DNA from 2 places in the Bacillus sp. SIMBA_154 genome. Region 2 is predicted to be linked to the other one. Evidence: riboswitches for the same ligand, from Rfam matches in the RefSeq annotation. Region 2 holds a riboswitch; the other holds the start of a gene.

Region 1 (10,843 bases), on a different contig from region 2:
CAAAATAAAAACGACCTTCCTTCTTCACAAGTACTGGCTTTGGCAAGTACGGAAGCAAATCCTTTTTCACTCCAACTGGACCTGAACCAGGACCTCCGCCTCCGTGTGGACCTGTAAAGGTTTTATGAAGATTTAAGTGAACCACATCAAATCCCATATCCCCTGGTCTTGCTCTGCTTAAAACAGCATTCAAATTCGCTCCGTCATAATAAAGCTTACCGCCAGCTCCGTGAACGATTTCAGCCATTTCTAAAATGTTTTCTTCAAAAAGGCCGAGTGTATTCGGGTTTGTCAGCATAAGAGCCGCTGTTTCTTCATTCACAACACGGCGTAAATCCTCTAAATCAACAAGCCCATTTTCATCAGATGCAACGGTAATCGTTTCAAACCCAGCCACTGTCGCAGATGCCGGATTCGTTCCATGAGCAGAATCCGGCACGATGACTTTTGTTCGCTTATGATCTCCTCTTGCTTCATGGTACGCACGAATCATCATGAGCCCCGTCCATTCGCCATGTGCACCTGCCGCAGGCTGTAATGTCACTGCGTCCATTCCTGTGATTTCTTCAAGATGGTCGCCTAGGTCATAAAGTAATTCTAATGCTCCTTGCACAGTGTCTGCTTCTTGAAGTGGATGAATTTGCGAGAAGCCTGCAAGGCGTGCAACCTTTTCGTTAATCTTTGGGTTATATTTCATCGTACAAGAGCCAAGAGGGTAAAATCCTGAATCAACTCCATGATTACGTCTTGATAGTGCCGTATAATGACGCATGATATCAAGCTCAGATACTTCCGGAAGCTCAGCATCCTCATGACGAATGTACGTTTCATCAAATAAAGCCGGGAGCTCCTGTTCAGGTACATCTAAATCAGGCAGGCTATAACCAATTCTTCCTTCTTTGGATAATTCAAAAATAAGCGGCTGATCTTGTTTATTCATGGCGATCCCCCAATTCCTTGATGAACGTATCAATTTCTTCTTTTGTTCTTAGCTCTGTCACGGCTACCAGCATGTGCTGCTGAAGCTCTGGGTAGTCTATCCCTAAGTCATAGCCGCCGATGATCCCTTTTTCAAGCAATCGTTTATTGACTTCTTTCACAGGCTCATTTAACTTGATCACAAATTCATTAAAATGGGCTCCTTCTACATCAGCCTGAAGCCCATGTTTTTCCGCCTGCGTCTTGGCATAATGGGCTTTTTGCACGTTTTGATAGGCGATTTCTTTTATGCCTGTCTTTCCAAGTGCCGTCATCGCAACAGAAGCGGCTAACGCATTTAATGCCTGATTCGAACAAATATTTGACGTCGCTTTGTCTCTTCGAATGTGCTGTTCACGCGCTTGAAGGGTCAGCACAAACCCACGAACACCATTTTCGTCTTCTGTCTGCCCGACTAAACGCCCTGGAACTTTTCGCATTAATTTTTTCGTCACGGCAAAATACCCGCAATGAGGTCCGCCAAATGCAGCCGGAATGCCAAACGGCTGTGCATCACCAACAACAATATCTGCCCCCAGTTTTCCTGGCGGCGTCAGTAAACCGAGTGCAAGCGGATTACTTGAGACAATGAACAGGCTCTTTCCTTTATGTGCAATCGGTTCAATCTCTTTTAACGGTTCGACTACACCGAAAAAGTTTGGATATTGTACAAGAACAGCTGCTGTTTCGTCGCAGACGGCCTCTTCTAATGCCGCTACATCCGTCTGCCCTTTTCGCGCAGGTACCTCAACTACTTCAATATGCTGTCCTTTGGCATATGTTTTCAGCACTGCTCTTGATTCAGGGTGAACCGATTCAGAGACAACAATTTTCTTTTTCTTTGTATGTCCTGCAGCCAGCATCGCCGCTTCAGCTAATGCGGTTCCGCCATCATACATCGAGGAGTTGGCAAGATCCATGCCGGTCAGCTCAGCGATCATCGTTTGAAACTCAAAGATGGCTTGCAATTCACCTTGTGAAATCTCGGGCTGATAAGGTGTATACGCTGTATAAAATTCAGAGCGTGAGATGACGTGATCGACAATGACAGGCTGATAATGATCATACACACCAGCACCAAGAAACGATGAATAGGAAACAGTATCCTTATTCTTTGCAGCTAAGCGAGATAATTCCCGCACAAGCTCTGTTTCAGATGCGGCTTCTTTGATGTTGTATGCCCCTTTGAATCGTACTTTCTCTGGGATATCTGAAAAAAGCTCATCAATCGACTGAACGCCGATGACATCCAGCATTTCTTTTTGATCTTGCTCTGTTTGCGGCAAATACCTGTGCTTCATCCTCTATTCCCCCTCGTTATTTGGCTCTTTTATAAAATGGTGTGGCGACGATTTTGGCTTTTAGACGTTTTTTACGAACTTGTACTTCCACCTCTGCCTGAAGCTGCGCCTCTGATGTTTCGATCAAAGCAAGCCCGATATTTTTCTTTAACGTTGGAGATTGTGTACCCGTTGTGACAATTCCAATCTGCTTCTCTCCTGAAAAGACCGGATAGTCTGTACGCGGAATCCCTTTATCAATCATTTCAATGCCGACAAGCTTCCGCTTCGCTCCTTCTTCTTTTTGCTTTTTGAGCGCTTCTTTCCCAATAAAATTAGCTTCTTTATCCATTTTCACAGCAAAACCAATCCCGCCCTCTAATGGGGAAATATCCTTTGTGAGCTCCTGACCATAAAGCGGAAGTCTTGCTTCAAATCTCAAGGTGTCACGTGCACCGAGCCCGCACGGCATTAACCCTTTAGGCTGGCCCGCTTTTAATAAAGCCGACCAAATGTGAACGGCATCTTCTGACTGGCAGTAGATTTCAAAGCCGTCTTCTCCTGTGTAGCCAGTTCTTGAAACAAGCACCTCTTTTTGAGCGACCTCAGCTTGTGATAAAAACGTAAATGGCTTGAGAGATGTCACCTCTTCGTCCGCCACATCCTTGATGATGTCAGCAGCAAGAGGTCCTTGAAGTGCTAGCAAGGCGATTTGATCAGAGACGTTTTTGATCAATACGTCATCTTCACCTTGATGCTTGAGCAGCCAATCCACATCTTTTTCGATATTTGATGCATTAATGACAAGCAAATAGTTGTTCTTTTCTTTTTGATAGACGAGCAGGTCATCCACAGTCCCGCCATCTTCATAACACATGGCTGTATATAGTGCCTTACCATCCGTCAGCTTAGACAGATCATTGGTTAATAGCTTTTGTAAAAAAGGAAGGGCATCTTGACCTTTGACTTCCACCTCACCCATGTGAGACACATCAAAAAGCCCTGCTTTTGTTCGAACAGCTTCATGTTCTTCTTTAATGGAAGAAAACTGGACAGGTAATTCCCAGCCCCCGAAGTCAATGGTTTTTGCGCCAAACGTTTCATACGCATGAAAAAGCGGTGTTCGTTTCAACATCAATCGTTTCCCCCTTTTTTCTTACAGTGCAGATCACAAGCTGAATTTTCAGAAAAAAATCACAGCAAAAAAGGACAGAGAGCTCCCTTTTTATCAAAAAGAAGTCTCTGTCCTTGCACCTGAAAGTTTACAGCACAACATCATTGTGCGTTTTCCCCTTTGGTGGTTTGCTAAAAAAACAATGAGCAAACACTCTCCAGAGTTGCGTCCGGTAAGAGTACTTTTGCCTGAGAGATTCACTGAATCAATTCAGCTTGCTCCTTCGGCGCCTGCCAGTGCAAAATAACCGCCAAGTCTCTCCCCATACCATCATCCGCTCATATTCTTCACATTTATTGGACATACTATCAAAATGGGTGACTTATTTTCTAGATCACTTACCAACATCCTACCATTAGAAATGGATCAAGAGCAACAGAAAAATCATTAACATTTTTAAAATAAATGTTCAGTATCGTTCGCTTTTATTGAAATATATAGTCTTTTAAAGATCTCTCAAAAAATGAAGCGTTTAAAAACAGAACGATTTTATTATAAACCGACTAGAAAGGCAGGCGATGACATTGAATATTCAAACGATTTTTGATCAAGAATGGGTAAGTGAATTTCAGCAGCGGCTTTCAGCAGACGGTCCCTGGGCGAACTGGGATATGTACCGATTAGCGACGCAGGTTCAGAAAGTCACGGCGATTGATTCATTCGAGGGTTTGCAAGCTCCTACGCACCTACCTGACTTCACTCCTTTAAAACACCAGCTCGAAGTAGCCAGAAGAGTCGTAGAAGAGATGAACGGGAAAGCCATTCTAGCAGATGAAGTGGGACTTGGGAAAACTGTAGAAGCAGGGCTCATTATCAAAGAATACATGATTCGTGGACTTGCCAAAAAAATTCTCATTCTCGTCCCCGCCTCCCTTGTGTCTCAATGGGTGCAGGAGCTGCGGACGAAATTTTACATTGATGCTGTCGAACAAAAAAAAAGCTATGTGTGGGAGCAGTGTGACGTCGTAGTTTCCTCAATTGATACAGCCAAAAGACAGCCGCATCGAGACACGATTTTATCTATCGCCTACGATATGGTCATTATTGATGAAGCACACAAACTGAAAAACAATAAAACGAAAAACTATGAATTTGTGAGAAATCTAAATAAGAAGTTCTGCCTCCTGCTTACAGCTACGCCTATTCAAAACCGAATCGGAGAAATTTTCAATCTCGTTTCCCTTCTGAAGCCGGGCCATCTTGGGAATGAACATCAGTTTAAAGATGTTTTTGCCAAAAAGGACTTGCAGCTTGAAGATCATGATCGATTGAAACAGCTAATCAATAAAGTGATGATTCGTAACCGAAGAGAAGACACTGGCATCGAGTGGTCAAAACGGCATGTCAAGACGATTTCCATTCATTTCTCTCCGACAGAGCAAGCGTTATATGATGAAATCTGCAAGCTGAAAGAGAATCCAGCTTATACAAAGCACATGTTTTCAATCATGACCTTGGAACGGGAATGCTGCTCAAGCCGCGAGGCGGTCTATATGACGATTAAAAAAATGCAGGAAGAAGAAAAACACATTTTAGGATCTTCTGCCATTGCGCAAATCATGGAGAAAATCAACCAAGTCGAGCAAAATTCAAAGGCGCTGGAAGTCGTCAAACTCATTCAGCAGTTAAATGAGAAAGTGATTATTTTCACTGAATATCGTGCGACACAAATTTATTTACAATGGTTTCTTCAGCAAAACGGCATTAGCTCGGTTCCTTTTCGAGGCGGCTTTAAGCGGAGCAAAAAAGACTGGATGAAAGATTTATTTAGAGAACGGGCTCAAGTGTTAATTGCTACAGAAGCCGGCGGCGAAGGGATTAACCTTCAGTTTTGTAACCAGATCATCAACTACGACCTTCCGTGGAATCCGATGCGTCTAGAACAGAGAATTGGACGTATCCACCGCCTTGGCCAAGAGCGGGATGTCCACATTTACAATATGGCAACGAACGGAACAGTCGAGGAACATATTCTAAAGCTTTTATATGAAAAAATTCAGCTGTTTGAAAACGTCATTGGCGATCTAGATGATATTTTAACGCGAATTGATATCCAAGATGCCGAAACAGAATTGCATCATATACTCTTTCAGCACAAATCTGACGGAGACATGAAAAAGAAATTAACCCAGTTTGCTTCCTATTTAACAGAAGCACAAACACCGCTTTTAGAAAAAAGGCAGCAAGGCTTATAAAGGAGAGTTGATCAATGGAGCAGCGTGACATTCATACATTTCTTCTCCGTTTCTTTCAGGCGAACCAATGCGACATATTAGAAGAAAGTGCAGGACATATGACAGTGCAGCTAACGATCGAAATGGATAAATTGATTATGAACCGCCCTTTTTATTGGCACTGGCTCGAAAAAACGGGCGGTGTACCTGAGCCGCGGCAACTGACCTTAATCACCGATCAAAAAAAAGCCGGTGACACGGTCGAAGGTGAATTTGTCCACTTCGGCTCCCCTCGTTTATTTCAAATATTCGAGGCTGTTAAGCAGCAAGGCCGATTTATCCGGCTCTACGAAAGAGTGAGACCGCTTAGCAACAACCAGATCGCGCTGGAACCATGGCTTGGTCTCAATGTGAAAATATCCTACCTGGCAGACCGTAAAAAGGATAAGCTGCTGTCACTTGGGCTTCATCTGATACGAGGAGAAGTCATAGAACAATTTCAAGAAAAGCTCGAAGCCCGTGAGCTGTCGTCTCAAATTCCTGATTATTGCTTTACGATGAGTACAATGATTAAGCCAGAAAGCGGCGTCAAACGGCTCTATAGCCTGATGGAGCGTTATGCCCATGAGGAGCCGGACGATTGGGCGGTGAGGGCTGTTCAAAAGTGGAAAGAAGACTCGGAACTTTTAAACCAATTTTATGAAGGGACTTCAGACACATCTGTAGAATATGAAATAGAAAGACAAGCACTTAAAACTTTATACGAACCAAAAATCAGTCTTACGATTGAAAATGGCGGGCTTTTTTACTTACAGCAAAAAAGAGGAGGTTGACTCACGAGTCCCCTCCCCTTCATGTGACATACGATTTTCGATCAGTCAAAAGCAAAGTTTGTCTGTTTGTATTGGGCGGAAACATGACGCAAGCAACCTATGAGGTCTTACCACCTGTGTCTTTCCATTTAATGCGTTAAGTGCCTGAAATACACGATTCAGTATTTTAGGAGGGTATTTGTATGGAAAAGAAAACGAAATTATTAGACAGTGAATGGGTTCAATTATTACGCGAAGCTCGCAAAGCAGGGCTAACAGTTGAAGAAGTCCGTCATTTTCTCAAATCAAAGGAAAAGTCCTCTGAGTCTCCCCCTCTGGTAAGAAGTCATTCTATCAAACCTTTCTGAATGTGCTATAATATCGAAAGGAAGGTGATGACATTGATTGGCCAGCGTATTAAACAATACCGCAATGAAAAAGGCTACTCACTATCAGAACTGGCCGAAAAGGCTGGGGTAGCGAAGTCTTATTTAAGCTCAATAGAAAGAAACTTGCAAACAAACCCCTCCATTCAATTTCTTGAAAAAATCTCCGCCGTTCTGGACGTCTCGGTTCATACACTGTTACACGAAAAAGATGAAACCGAATACGATGGTCAATTAGATAGTGAATGGGAAAAACTAGTTCGAGATGCAATGACATCAGGGGTTTCGAAAAAGCAATTTCGTGAATTTTTAGATTATCAAATCTGGAAAAAACAGCAAGAAGAGGAGTAAAGCGCACGTTTTAGCGCATACTCCTCCAATTGCTATGCAGAGCTTATATATCAGTCTAAAGACTGTATTTATTTTTTATCTTCGCTGTGTGCTTTTTCGTTTTCTTTCACGTAGCCTTTTTCATCCGTATGCTTTTTGGGATTGATCGTTAAACCATTCCACTGAGTCGCTTCGAAGGAAAGATCAATTTGAATCGCATCGCCTTGGTATTTATTTTGGATATAGTGACCAGCTTTATCCTTCGTCTGGTCATTGACAAATTCAATGATCATTTCCATTTTATCGTAATCAAACGGATTCTTTGGAATGCCGTCATACTCTGGAGCCACTGTTCCATCAACGGTTGCTACATTAATTTTACCACTTTCATGTAAAAACTTCTCATCGACGGCATGACGAAGCTTTTCAAATGCGGTCTGATCCTGTTTTGACGTTAATTGATGCAGGTCAAGCAGGTTTGCATGGTCTAAAATAATATTTTTCGGATAACCATTTCCACCTTCGGCTCCAACCGTAAGAACACTCACCTGAAACTGGCTGAGGAATTCTTCAGCTGTATTCTTACCGCCATTCTTCGCAGAAGTTCCATCTTTAAACTGGCTATAATCAAGACTCATCAGCACTTGATTAATCGCAAGCGACCCCTTATTTTCAAAATTAAATTCTTTCTTTATTCGGTCACCAGGTTTTAAGTTCGCAAGGTTGATGGCGCCAGAGTTCTCTTTTGCAGATAAATTCAGCTCTCCTGTCGAGTAGACCGCGTTTGCCTTTTCTACATCATTAAATGCCGCCCAAGTTCCCCCGCCGATTAGAGCAAGGCCTAATGCCCCTGATAATACACCTAAACGAATTGATTTTTTGATAGCCATGAATAAACCCCCTAATAAATTGTTTTATTGAAACCTAATTAGGTTACAAACGAAAATTTATGCTTGTTTCTCTGACATATGTAAATCAGCCGTGTGTCTTCGATGTTTCGCAGCGCCCACAAAATGAATTGTTGAATAAACGAGCAGCATCACACCTGGTATAATCAGCAGCAAAGCGGTTCCAGCCGAGGTCCCGGCATACGAAAGAAACTTTCCTGCATAAGGGATGTTCATTCCCGTATACTGCGCAACCACTTGATCCGCTTTTACCAGCGTGCCGTCTTGATACATATTGTGGTCTCCTTTTGTCTCAAAGGCTTTATTTGTTCCATTTCCTTTTACCCCAACAATTCGGTGAGTCACAAAGGACTTGTCTTGCTTCGTTTGAAAAGTGATAATATCCCCTTTTTTGAGCGTATCAGGTGAGGTCACATGTTGTACTACAATCAGCGACCCAGCCGAAAATTCCGGTTCCATTGAGCCAGATAATACTTGCTTGAATTGATAACCGAAAATCTGAGGATCTCCACCTGTTGTTCTTGATGACAACACAACAATAATACATGCAATCATCATCGTGAAAACCGTTGCGTAAAGAATACTGCCAGACATTTTCATCCATTTTTTCATGTCTCTTCTCCCCTTTTCATATCATTTTTTTCATTCAGCAGACAGCTCCATTTAAGATATCTTTTCTTGACAGCTTGAGAGCTGCATATGTTTAGACCAAAAGAATGTTTTTTCAGATGCACCAATTCCATTAGGAAAATAGATTTTAAATGCATAGATTCCATTCGTTTTTGCTTTATCTGTTGTGACAGTCGTCGTTTCTTCTGATGAAAGGTGTTGTATAGAGCCCTTTTCAAGAATATGACCATCCTGTAATGGTTTCTGATCACTTTCTACTTTGTGTAATTCCCACTTCCATTCAGAGTGCGCTATGGGTTGTCCAATATTTTTTAATGTCATGCTCAGCTTTTGAGGCGCACAGACTGTTCCTTCGATCATCGTTTGATCTATGAGCTTTAAATCACTTTTATCCCATTTCTTTGGCTGACAATGCTGATCTGTCTGTTCAAAATCTTCACACGTGTTCATCACAAAATTTGTATGCTCGACATCGTTAAAAGAAGCGTTAGTAGATGTGATAAGAAGAGACATGAAAATTAAACAAATGGAACTAAAGAGTACAAAGAGCGACTGTTTCATATTCTTCCAACTCCTTGGACGATTGTTCTTTAAAGAGAACGATTACATTCAGTATAAGGAAATACCTATAAAACCCAAAACGTCAAATTAGTCCATTTTGTTCTTAAACAAGAACTCTTCCGAGAAAATTCTTCCATTTTCTCATTCTTTCGCCATATTCTATATTTTTTTCTGTGACATTTGTACTTCTTAAAAATTTACATAAAAGTGTAGGATTTGGTCAGGATAATAACTGATGAGGTGATGTTAAGTGAAATATAGAAAAATCATGATCATGCTCAGTTTACTGTTGGGTCCTGTCATACAAGACGCCAAACCTGCAGATGCGAGAGGATTCACTACTGCCGCAGATCAATGGGAAACAAGAGCTGTCAAAGAAGCAAAGAAAAGATATCCGTTAGCACAAGTCTTATTTAAACAAAAAGTATGGGACAGGCATCGGGAAAAAGAATCTGTGAAACAGTATCATATTACGTTAAAAGATCATGCCAAAGAATTTGGGGTATTTGTCACCATTTCCTATAACCCTTACTCAAACAAGGTCAATAAAGTCATTGTCGTTGAAGAATACAGCTAAAGCGGCACAAAAAAACCGCCTGCTGGCGGCTTTTTACTTTTGTCGATGTCGTTTTTTTAGCATCATTGAAAAGCCAAACGGCAGAACACCAAATAAACGCTGTGAAAATGGCGGTTTTGTTTCCATCTTTTCTTGTTTATGTTCCTTCCGTTCGTCACGTGGTGTATTCATATATTTAATGATTTCCTGTGTCATATATTTTACATAGTCATTTGTTTTCAACGAACATTCACCTCTTCTTCCTTAAAGTGTTACCAGGAAGAGTGTGATTTTATACACTGCTAATCAGGGATTGTCCATTTCATAATTTCACCGGTCTTCCCATCCATCACCAATTCCCGCTCATCTGCTAAACCATCCTTTGTTTTAACGCCGACCAGCATATGGACATGTTTTTTCTTTTGATCGCACCCGATCTGTTTCAATGTCACACGTCCTTCTTCAGTGTCCACATGAGTATTCGGCTGATCACAAATACGATTTAATTTGCTTGCAGCCTCACTTACACCCATTCTAAATAGCTGCTGTTTTTTATAAAAGGAAATCGTCAGCTCTGCACTTTTCAGCTCATTTTGAAACCCAATCGTCATCGAGCCTAGGATCAAAAGGAAGAAAAGAATCGTAGCAAGTACGTGCGGATAGATAAACCCTTCTTCACTTTTCACGTTTTTTAGGAACCACTCCTTTATATGTGAAAAAAATGGCTTCATACACCTTACCAGATACATCTGTGACTTCAAGGATTGTTGTTTGCTGATCTGTTCTGACGCGAAATTGTTTCACCTTTTGCAATAAAGGAAGATGCCCCGCCTGATCCATTCGCTTCCGCAGCATCTCTTGATATGGCTCAACCCTCACAACTCGCCCTTGGTCGGAAATATACTCTAACACTTTTCCTTCTTTCACCGCTCTAACAGCCAGTGCACGGCTTAATTCCTCCTCTAATTGCAGTACAGTTTGCTTCCACTCCATTTGTGAAAATTGGTTGATTTCTTCAAATGGATGGGCTTTCTCTGCAACAGAAAAGATGAGC
Region 2 (10,843 bases):
AAAAAAGAAAAATGAAATAAAGAAATAGTTGACTTGATCAATAAAAAAAGAGAATTGCTGCACGCAATTCTCCCTTTCATGATGATGTAGAGGTTTCTCTAATATGAAGTTGAGGCTTTAGGATCAATCGCTGCAGCTCTTCATCCTGCTCGTTCATTTTATGATATAAAAGGTTCGCTGCTTTTACTCCGATGGATCGTGGGAATGATGAGACAGTGGTGAGCGGCGGGTGATACATCTCAGCTTCAGGGATGTTATCGAATCCAACAACATCGATGTCTTCACCAGGCTTGATGTCACGTGCTGTCAGTTCCTGAATGACCCCAAACGCGACTAAGTCACTAAAGCAAAAAATAGCAGTAGGAGGCTCGGGCTGGTCGATGACTTGGGTAAGGGCTTCTTTCCCGCCTTCACGGGTAGGTTCCATATCGATAATAAGAGATTCATCAATCGTCAGGTTTGCCTCATCATGGGCTCTTTTGAAACCTTTCATGCGTTCAATCCAAGTCGATGAGGACTTGATGCCGCCTAAAAAGGCAATACGTCGATGTCCTTTTTGAAGAAGGTGATGTACCGCCATCCAAGCGCCTTGTTCATAATCAGCGCCGACATAGTCACAATGCACTTCCGCTAATTCACGGTTTGCTAGCACTTTTGGGGTGCGAATTTGATTTAACTGTTTGACCGTCCTAGTAGAGCTTTTCGAAGCTGGGTTTAAAATAATCCCGCCAACTCGGTGCTCTACCATTGTGGAAATGAGCCGTTCCTGCTTATCGACACTGTCAAAGGTTGTACCGAGTAAAACGGTATAGCCAAGTGATTCAAGTGTGGTTTGCACGCCGATTAAAAACTCAGAAATAAAGGTGTTTGAAATGTCCGTGACGATAACACCCACAATATTGGAGCTTTTTGACCGCATGTTTGCAGCGACGCGGTCGTACACGTATCCTAAATCCTCCATGGATTGCAGTACTTTTGTTCGAGTGGCTTCAGAGATTCTAGGATTGTTTCGAACAACGAGTGAGGCCGTTGAAGTCGAGACACCGGCATGCCGGGCGACTTCCTGTAATGTGACACGCTGTTTGTTCAATTTTTTCATTTGTCTTCACCAACTTCAATGGATTGCCTAACTTTGGTTCATAGTCAAGATGGATTTCTCCATCAAACGAGCCGAACATCTTTTGATTTATTATACCTTATCAGGGGGTGTTGATGAAGTGAAGTCATATTGCATCAGGTAGAGAAGGGATAAAATCTTAAAAGATTACCATTGACAGCTTTCTTCTAGAGGCGTAAAATATAAAATTATTCAGAAATAGCAACATTTTAAGTAAATAACGAAGGCTATGATTGCTGTGGGTCACACTATGGCAGGAGCAGCTTCTGGAGAGACCGCATGTATGTGCGGCGCCGAAGGGTTCACAATCTCAGGCAAAAGGACAGAAGAGTACGAAATATTGTATTTGTGATGCATGGATGATGCCATGTATTGCTTTTCTCTATTTTGCTATTCTTTTATGACCATGAGATTGGAGCGCATCCAATCTCTTTTTTTATGGACTTTTTGAAGGTTCATTATTTTAGTATAGGATCGTGTCGGAGGAGGGCGTTGACATTGGCACAACAAGAATTAAAACGAGATTTATCAAACCGTCATGTTCAATTAATTGCAATAGGCGGAACCATCGGAACAGGGCTGTTTTTAGGCTCTGGAAAGGCCATTCAATTGGCAGGTCCGTCGATTATTTTTGCTTATTTAATTGTCGGAATGGCCATCTTTTTTGTCATGAGGGCACTTGGAGAATTGCTCTTATCGAAGACAGGCTATCAGTCATTAACCGATATTGCAGAGGACTATCTTGGCCCATGGGCTTCCTTTGTAACTGGCTGGACGTATTGGTTTTGCTGGATTATGACAGCGATGGCTGATGTCATTGCGGTCGGGGTGTATGTGCAGTATTGGTTTGACATTCCGCAATGGATTCCTGCAATCATTTGTTTGTTGATTTTACTAGGGTTTAATTTATTAACAGTGAAGCTTTTTGGAGAAATGGAATTTTGGTTTGCACTGATTAAAGTCATTACGATTCTAATGCTAATTGGCGTTGGGGTTGTTCTTTTAATCATTGGTTTTCAAACAGATGCCGGGCCTGTGACGGTCACGAACCTTTGGTCACATGGCGGGGTATTTCCAAATGGTGTCACAGGCTTCTTATTGTCATTCCAGATGGTGATTTTTGCGTATGTGGGAGTGGAACTTGTTGGCGTGTCCGCAGCAGAAACGGCGAATCCACAAAAAAACATTCCGTCTGCGATTAATAAAATTCCATTAAGAATTCTATTTTTCTATGTGGGTGCGATCTTTGTTTTATTATGTATCAACCCATGGACCGAGCTCAGTGCATCAGAAAGTCCTTTTGTGAAAACCTTTGGACTGATTGGTATACCAGTAGCAGCGGGGCTCATTAATTTTGTTGTCCTGACTTCTGCGGCTTCCGCTTGTAATAGCGGCATGTTCTCGACGAGCCGTATTTTGTATAATCTCAGTCATCAAAAACAGGGACCATCTTCCTTTGGCCGTCTGAATAAACACGCTGTCCCAAGCAATGCACTATTTGTTTCAACGATCGTGGTATCTGTCGGGGCTCTTTTAAGCAAGCTGATTCCTGAACAAGCCTTTGGCATTGTGACAACAATCAGTGCCATTTGTTTCATTTGGGTATGGAGTATTATTTTAATATGTCACCTGAAATATAAAAAAACACGTCCTGAACTGCATGCAGCATCTACCTTTAAAGCGCCATTCACACCTTTTGTGAATATTTGTGTTCTTGTGCTTTTTGCCGCCATTCTCGTGATCATGCTCTTCGCTGACGCAACACGTCCAGCGCTGTTATTGACACCGGTATGGTTCGGATTTCTATTTTTGGTTTATGCACGAAAGAAACGCCGTGCTGCATAATGGATGAAAAAAAGCACAGCCTTTTCATAGCGCTGTGCTTTTTACCATTTAACGATTTCTAATCTTCAACATGTAATTTGCATTCAGAATGATCAAAACAAGTCCTATGATCATGATCGAGAAGAGCTGAGAGTGATTCGCTCCAAGGGAATATACAATGAGAATAAACATGGCACCGATCAATAACATATTCATCATTTGGTAGGTGTGAAACAGCCCTCCCAGCATCACATGCTTTTCACCTTCGTCAGAAATGGCGAGCAGCTTTTTGCTATAATCTTTGTCGGATGGGCTTGGTAGATTGCGATTAGGATAGACGAGTTTTAGAACCGATATCGCAGCATAAGAACTGATAATGGTGATCGTAAATAAAGCGACATTGACAAGAATAAGCCAGAGTGGCTGCTCGGTCACGATGGCCATACCGATTGCAATAATGGATAAAATGGTACTCACCGTATTGGCTAACGACAAATCAGTAAAGGTTCGATACTGTTTTACTTCCAGTTCATCCTCCTCATCACCAGATACAGAAAGTGATACTCTTTTCTTCATACGTGAAATTCCTGAAAAACAATAAATGATCAATAGGATCGTCAATCCAGTGATGACAAGAGTCGTTTCGAATGCAATATCAAGAAGTGTCATTTCAAATTCGGCCGCCAGCAAACAGTAAGCACCGAGAAAGCCAAGGAGAGCACCTAAGAGCATCTTGTATACAGTTTTCATGTGAGTTCATCCTCCTCGAATAGAAAAATACGTTCAATGGGTTCCTGAAAAATACGTGAAAGCTTAACAGCGAGCAAGAGCGACGGCATTAATTCGTCGCGTTCCATTAAGCTGATGGTCTGACGAGAAACCTTTGCACGCTTTGCAAGCTCAGTTTGGTTCAAACCATCACGTGCACGAAGCTCTTTTAGCCGATTTTTCATTCCGTCACCTCAATTTTGATCGAAATCTTTCCTTGATTGTAAAGCATTATATTCATTTTGACAAGTTTAGTTGTCAAAATGATAAAAATAATTGTCAGAAAGATCATCTTTATTCAAAAGGTGAACAATGATACGCTAAAGGAAAGAGAAACAGAAAACAGGTGATGTCCTTGTTCATTGATCAATTAAAGAATGACTTACATCAATCACAACCGTTGTTTATTGGAGAAGAGACAGCGTTCAAAGCGGCAGTCCTTGTTCCTTTGGTGCAAGTAAACGGGGAATGGCATATTTTATTTGAGGTGCGATCGCTGACCATGAGAAAACAGCCTGGTGATATTAGCTTCCCTGGAGGCAAACTCGACGGCGGTGAAACAGCACAAGAAGCTGCACTGCGAGAAACACATGAAGAGCTGGGCATTCCGCCTGAATCAGTCGAGATCCTTGGGCAGCTCAGTCCTTACATTGCTTCTCCATCCTTCGTGGTCTATCCGTATGTCGGCATCATTGATGAGCAAAAGGTAAAGCACTCCTTTAATCAAGAGGAAGTGGAGGAGACCTTTACCATACCTTTATCATGGCTCAGCCAATATGAGCCGTACCTACATCATGTGTCTGTTCAGCCAACACCAGCTGAGGATTTCCCCTATGAAAAAATCATGAATGGCGAGAAGTACCGCTGGGGGAGCCGTTCGATTGAGGAATGGTTTTATGATTATGAAAAATACACCATTTGGGGGTTAACAGCCCGCATATTAAAGCATTTTGTGACCGTTGCAAAAAGAAATTCCTAGAGAATCGCTCTCTAGGAATTTGTTGTATCCAGCCGTTCTTCCGCTGTTTGTTTTCCTTTACCAATTGGAATAGAAGCTCTCGCTTGGCTCAGTCCGTAGGAAGGCATGTTCACGTAGACAGATTCATATGATCCGGCTTGAACTTGATACGTTTCATGATAAATGCCCACTGCGTCATTGGTCCGTGCTCTTTGATTAAAGGCCTTCCAAGCCGCCAAATGCTTTTCCATCTTGGCATAGGCAAGAAGGTCATCTGTTGACTTCCAATATTGGATCATCGCTGTAGTGCGTAAACCGAAGTAATTCTCTGTCCCGAGGAAACCAAGCTCGTCTTGATGGGTATACAGTTCTTTGATCATGCCAGGCATCGCCATGAACACAGGCAGCCATTGATGGATCGCCCAGCGTTTGTTGATCCTCATTCCGATGATGAACACAACAATCGAGTCAGAATGGTCCGTTGTAAATCTGCCAGCACGTATGTCGTTTTTCATTCGTTCACCCCTCTTTCTTCATCTGTTCACATGTTTCCACGCACCAATCAATTCCTGCTTGAGCCACTTTCTTTCCATAATCTAAAGTAAACAGCCAGTACTTCGCATCAGCTTCATCTGGATAAAGCTCCTTGATGTTTTGTTCAATCGAAACGTATGTCTCATAACGGATACGGAGCCCCCTCTCATAATCCTGTAGAAGCACCAGCTTTTTCTCAAATGAAAGATATTGTCCAAAAAATAACTTTAATAACACTTCATTTCGTTCTGCTGGTAACTGATCGAGCGGCTGCGCCAGCCATTGCCTTAACGTATCCAGTCCTTTTTCAGTCAGATGATATTCACGCTTGTCTGAACGGCCGGATGTAGAAGTAGGTGAAACCTCAGCAAGTCCTTCCTCGACTATAAACTTTAAAGCAGGATAAATTTGTCCATAACTAATTTTCCAAAAATGATGCAAGCTCTTATCAATTAATTGCTTCACTTCGTACCCTGACTTGCAATCTGTCGTTAAAATACCTAAAATCGCATACGTCGTATCATTGTATTTTTTCAGTACATCCACACACCTAGCTAAAAGATATATCATTTAGATATATAATAAATTTGAAATGAATAAAAAGCAAGAAAATAATAATTGATAGCTTTATATTTTTAAAATACAGGAGATAAATCATAAATATGGTAATATATACTTGATGTGTAAAGAGCTTGCGCATCTATTCATAAAAGAATGGAGGGTGTACAAATGAAGTTGAGGAACATAGGAATATTGTTCATGATTGTTGCACTATTGATTGGTGCTGGAAGTTTTGGAGGAAACAAAGCATCTGCTAAAAAAGAATCACTGAACCAATCTTATGCATATGCCTATAAAACAAAGGACAATGTCAGTTGGCTGAAGGTGACTGAAAAGAAAGGCAAGGTCACGGGATACCTAAACGGTAAGGGTGTGAAGATTGATCCAATTGAGCCTTATATGGTGAAAACAAAATACAAACTAACGGGGAAAACCACGAAAAAAGGATACAAACTTAAAGTCCAACAAAAGAAAAAAACAATCGTATATGACATTTATTTTTCTGGAAAAGACCTCATGGTCAAAAAGCAAGGAGCGAAGAAAAGTAAACGCTATCAATCTGTTGATGAGAAGAGATTAAAAGAATACAAAAAAGCCATTGATAAGCGCTATGATGAGTACGTGGATACAGCAGAAGACCGTTACTATGAGATCATAGGGAAATACACAGACAATTTAAATAAAGCCTACGGCTATTTGTATACAGCAAAAAACAATTCATATCAAATTTTCCTTAATATCGAAGAAGCCGTTTTTGAAGGGGATTTTTCAGGGGCTATTACAATCTCCAAAGCCACAGGGAAGAAAAGTAAGCCATTGAAAAAAGAAAAATATCAAGCAGTTGGAATCACAGGTTTTAAAAACTTTTGGGTCTATCCCACACCAAAAATAAAGGGTGGCCTGTCTAAGATGATAGGATCATCTGATGTAAAAGCTGCCTATATTGAGTTGCCGTTTTGGAAAAAGAATGAAAAAATGAAACTGAAAGCTGTGAATAAGAAACAATATCAAAAGCAAGTAGAAGCATTTAAAAAAGCCGCAAAGAAAAAAGCAAAGAAAAAATAAAGATAACAATCACGTCAGATAGGACATATGATACTATCTGACTTTTTTGATTTAAATGTCCTCTAAAGTAAAATGAGATCGTTTTGGTGACATTAGACTTATAAAAAATATTTTTTAATTCATAAATATATGTTGACGCTTACATTAACTCAATATATACTAAAAACAAATCCAATATTGATAAATTAGACATGTGACTGGTCATGCAGGCAGGATCTAAAAACGATGAATTTCTTGAATTTGTCGTTTTAGGTCCTTTTTTTATTGCCAAAATATAGGTCTCGTGTATGAGAAAAGGGGGAGAAAAGATGGATTATACACAGGTTGCCAAAGACGTCTTACAGCATGTAGGTGGCAAAGAAAACATTGCTCATCTTGAACATTGTTCAACAAGACTTCGCTTCACATTGATTGATCAGAAGAAGGCAGATGTACCGGCTCTAGAAAAAACGCCAGGTGTCATAGCTGTCAGAATGTCAGGACAATGCCAAGTGGTCATTGGGAATGACGTGATTGAAGTGTATCAAAAGTTAACAAGTTTAATAGGTGCCAGCTCATCAGGGAGAGACGCACCTTCCAATCAGCCAAAAGAAAAAAGAAAAGTAGGCGCAGTTCTGTTAGATTTCATTGTCGGTGTCTTCCAGCCGCTTGTTCCAGCTATCGCAGGTGGAGGGATTTTGAAATCATTTCTTCTCCTTTTCTCTTTATTAGGCTGGGTGGATGCAAAGGGTCAAACATATCAAATACTGAACATGGTCGGTGACACACCGCTTTACTTCCTGCCTTTACTAGTCGCTGTGACGACTGCAAATAAATTAAAAGTAAATCCACTCGTCGCATTATCGGCAGTCGGAGCACTCATTCTTCCGAATATGACAGCAATGCTCACTGAAGGAGCGCAATTACTGTCGTTCGACGTAAAAAATATAGCCTATGCGTATCAAGTATTTCCAGCAATCCTCTCTGTATTGCTTTACGCTCAGATGGAAAAATTCTTTACTCGATTTTCACCAAAACCAATTCGGATTTTCTTCGTACCAATGATGTCATTGGTCATTACAGTACCAGTTACGTTACTTCTGTTAGGACCGATTGGTTTTACAGCAGGACAAGGTTTTTCATCTCTCATTCTTGCAATGTTTAATACAGTAGGCTGGGTAGCTGTCGCTATTTTAGCAGCGGTTCTCCCATTCATGGTGGCATCAGGCATGCACAAAGCGATGGTTCCTTATGCAGTCACGACGATGGGGAACCTTGGAAAAGAAGCGCTTTACCTACCAGCATCACTTGCGCATAATATTGCGGAAAGTGGAGCATGTTTCGCTGTTGCACTACGGACAAAAGATAAAGTGCTCAGGTCAACCGCAATCTCGGCAGGAATATCAGCATTTTTTGGGATCACAGAGCCGGCATTATATGGTGTGACCCTCCAAAATAAACGAGTTCTTGGAAGTGTCATGATTGGTTCCTTTGTCGGTGGGATCTTCATTGGATTAGTTGGTATACAAGCCTTTGTGCTTGTTGGTCCTGGATTAGCAAGTATGTCGATGTTCATATCAGATGAGCTCCCGCGAAATCTTATGTTTGCTGTCATTGGAGCTGTCATTTCGTTTGTTGTTGCATTTATCGCTGCTTTTGTTTTAGGTAAAGATCGAACAGTAGAAGAAAAGACAAATGACCAAGCGGCATTTGCTGAACAAATTGGAGCAGGTGAAACATTCAAAAGCCCTGTCATTGGTCAAATGATCTCCCTATCTGAAGTGAAAGATGATATTTTCTCTTCAAAGGTTATGGGAGAAGGGATTGCCATTGTGCCTTCAAAAGGAGCACTTTATGCACCAGTAGATGGTGAGGTCACCCTGCTGTTCGAAACAAATCATGCACTTGGTATGAGAACGGATCAAGGGGTTGAAGTATTATTCCACATTGGCATCGACACCGTTCAGCTGGAAGGTCAGTATTTCAATCCGAAAGTACAGGCAGGAGATCGTGTTCAAGCAGGAGATTTCCTGATTGAATTTGATCTAGAAAAAATCATAGAAGCAGGATATGATCCAGTTACACTTGCTGTGATCACAAATACAGATCAATTTGATATTAAAGTACAGCCATTACAAGAGGTCAATCGTCAAGATACATTGATGGTTGTCACACAATTAGGAGGCTAATCATATGACAACAATTAAAGGTTTTCCAAAAGGATTTTTATGGGGCGGCGCAATTGCCGCAAACCAAGCAGAAGGCGCATGGAATGTAGATGGAAAGGGACCATCTGTTGCAGATATTGCGATGTACCGTTCAAATTTGAGTGTAGAAGATTATGAAGGACACCTAGCAGTTTCTTCTGAAAATATTGATCGTGCCATTAACGACTCAGACGATAAAAAGTACCCAAAACGTAGAGGCGTTGATTTCTATCATCACTATCAAGGGGATCTCGCTCTCTTTTCTGAAATGGGCTTTAAAACACTTCGTATCTCAATTGCCTGGAGTCGCATTTTCCCAACTGGTGAAGAGACTGAACCGAATGAAAAAGGGCTGCAATTTTATGAGCGTGTATTTGCAGAAATGAAAAAACACAACATAGAACCGATCGTGACGCTGTCACATTATGAAATGCCGTTAGCACTTAGTGTGAAATATAACGGCTGGGCTGAAAGAAAAGTCATTGATCTCTTTGTTAAATTCGCCAATGTGTGTTTTGAACGCTATAAAGATGATGTGAAATATTGGCTCACCTTTAATGAAATTGATAGTATTCACCGCCATTCTTTCATTACAGCAGGAATTATTCCTGATCGCTGTCCTGAAGGAAAAGAGGAAGAGACGGTTTACCAAGCACTGCATCATCAATTTGTCGCATCTGCTCTCGTAACAGCAGATTGCCATCGCATCATACCAGGCAGTCAGGTAGGGTGTATGCTGACAAAATTGACAACGTATCCGCATACGTGTCATCCGAATGATGTGGAACGAGCTTTGAAACAAAACTTAGAAAACTATTTCTATGCAGATGTTCAGGTATTTGGTGAATATCCGCCACTAATCAAGCGCATGCTTGAGAGAAAAAATATTCATATCCAAATGGAAGCGGATGACCTTGCCATTTTAAAAGAAAACACAGTAGATTTTATCTCGTTTAGCTACTATATGTCTTTAACTGAATCAGCCCAAGAAGGATTAGAACAGACTGAAGGAAATACGATTCTTGGGGTCAAAAATCCTTACCTGCCATCAACTGACTGGGGCTGGCAAATTGATCCGGTTGGTCTGAAAATATCTTTGATAGAATTGTATGACCGTTATCAAAAACCTCTTATCATTGTAGAGAACGGCATGGGTGCAAAGGATGTTGTTGAAAGTGATGGATCTATCCATGACGACTATCGTATAAACTATTTCAAAGAGCACTTCCGTCAAATGAGAGAAGCAATTGAAGAAGGCGTCGATCTCTTTGGATATACGAGCTGGGGTTCAATTGATATTATTAGTGCAGGTACATCACAAATGTCAAAACGCTATGGCTTTATTCACGTAGATCAGGATGACGATGGAAATGGTACATTAAAACGTTCTCGGAAAGACTCGTTTTATTGGTACCAAAAGGTCATTGAGACAAATGGTGAATCGCTTGATTGAAAAACCACAATCATGAAAACAGGTGATGACGATGTTTAAAATCAAAAAAGTTTTAAACTCGAGTGTGGTCCTGGCTGAAGATCAGAACCAACAGGAGATGGTTTTATTCGGCCGAGGGATCGGCTATGGTCAGAAGCCGGGTCAAATGATAGAAGAGAAGAAGGCAGACCAAGTATTTATGTCAGTTGATAATATGAGGGCAAAAGAATTTCTTCAACTGTTAGATTCAATGCCTCAAGAGTTCATAGATTTAACTCAGCACATCGTTCAATACGCAGAAAAGCGCTTGAACACAAACCTAAATTCAGGTGTCTATTTCACCTTAATGGACCATTTGAATTTTGCAGTAGAACGACACAAAAAGAATATTAATATCA

The links. Region 2 has a riboswitch for glycine ahead of R0K30_RS12610 (amino acid permease). Riboswitches for the same ligand answer to the same signal wherever they lie in the genome.
Region 1: another riboswitch for glycine. It lies ahead of gcvT (glycine cleavage system aminomethyltransferase GcvT); the one in region 2 lies ahead of R0K30_RS12610 (amino acid permease).

Annotation. Positions count from the first base shown of each region.
Region 1 covers NZ_JAWJBV010000001.1:101,775-112,617, reverse strand. The annotation lists gene gcvPB (aminomethyl-transferring glycine dehydrogenase subunit GcvPB) at 1-940, opposite strand, end outside; gene gcvPA (aminomethyl-transferring glycine dehydrogenase subunit GcvPA) at 933-2,279, opposite strand; gene gcvT (glycine cleavage system aminomethyltransferase GcvT) at 2,296-3,393, opposite strand; glycine riboswitch at 3,499-3,595, opposite strand; glycine riboswitch at 3,599-3,706, opposite strand; gene R0K30_RS00630 (DEAD/DEAH box helicase) at 3,957-5,627, shown strand; gene R0K30_RS00625 (YqhG family protein) at 5,642-6,439, shown strand; gene R0K30_RS00620 (anti-repressor SinI family protein) at 6,622-6,786, shown strand; gene sinR (transcriptional regulator SinR) at 6,820-7,155, shown strand; gene tasA (biofilm matrix protein TasA) at 7,224-8,024, opposite strand; gene sipW (signal peptidase I SipW) at 8,082-8,654, opposite strand; gene tapA (amyloid fiber anchoring/assembly protein TapA) at 8,706-9,233, opposite strand; gene R0K30_RS00595 (YqzG/YhdC family protein) at 9,484-9,810, shown strand; gene R0K30_RS00590 (YqzE family protein) at 9,844-10,032, opposite strand; gene R0K30_RS00585 (competence type IV pilus minor pilin ComGG) at 10,092-10,475, opposite strand; gene comGF (competence type IV pilus minor pilin ComGF) at 10,465-10,843, opposite strand, start outside.
Region 2 covers NZ_JAWJBV010000008.1:46,003-56,845, reverse strand. The annotation lists gene R0K30_RS12615 (LacI family DNA-binding transcriptional regulator) at 77-1,099, opposite strand; glycine riboswitch at 1,374-1,453, shown strand; gene R0K30_RS12610 (amino acid permease) at 1,616-2,962, shown strand; gene R0K30_RS12605 (DUF3169 family protein) at 3,011-3,691, opposite strand; gene R0K30_RS12600 (helix-turn-helix transcriptional regulator) at 3,688-3,894, opposite strand; gene R0K30_RS12595 (NUDIX hydrolase) at 4,065-4,688, shown strand; gene R0K30_RS12590 (DUF4188 domain-containing protein) at 4,700-5,182, opposite strand; gene R0K30_RS12585 (PadR family transcriptional regulator) at 5,187-5,738, opposite strand; gene R0K30_RS12580 (hypothetical protein) at 5,931-6,827, shown strand; gene R0K30_RS12575 (beta-glucoside-specific PTS transporter subunit IIABC) at 7,136-8,995, shown strand; gene R0K30_RS12570 (glycoside hydrolase family 1 protein) at 9,000-10,466, shown strand; gene R0K30_RS12565 (PRD domain-containing protein) at 10,498-10,843, shown strand, end outside.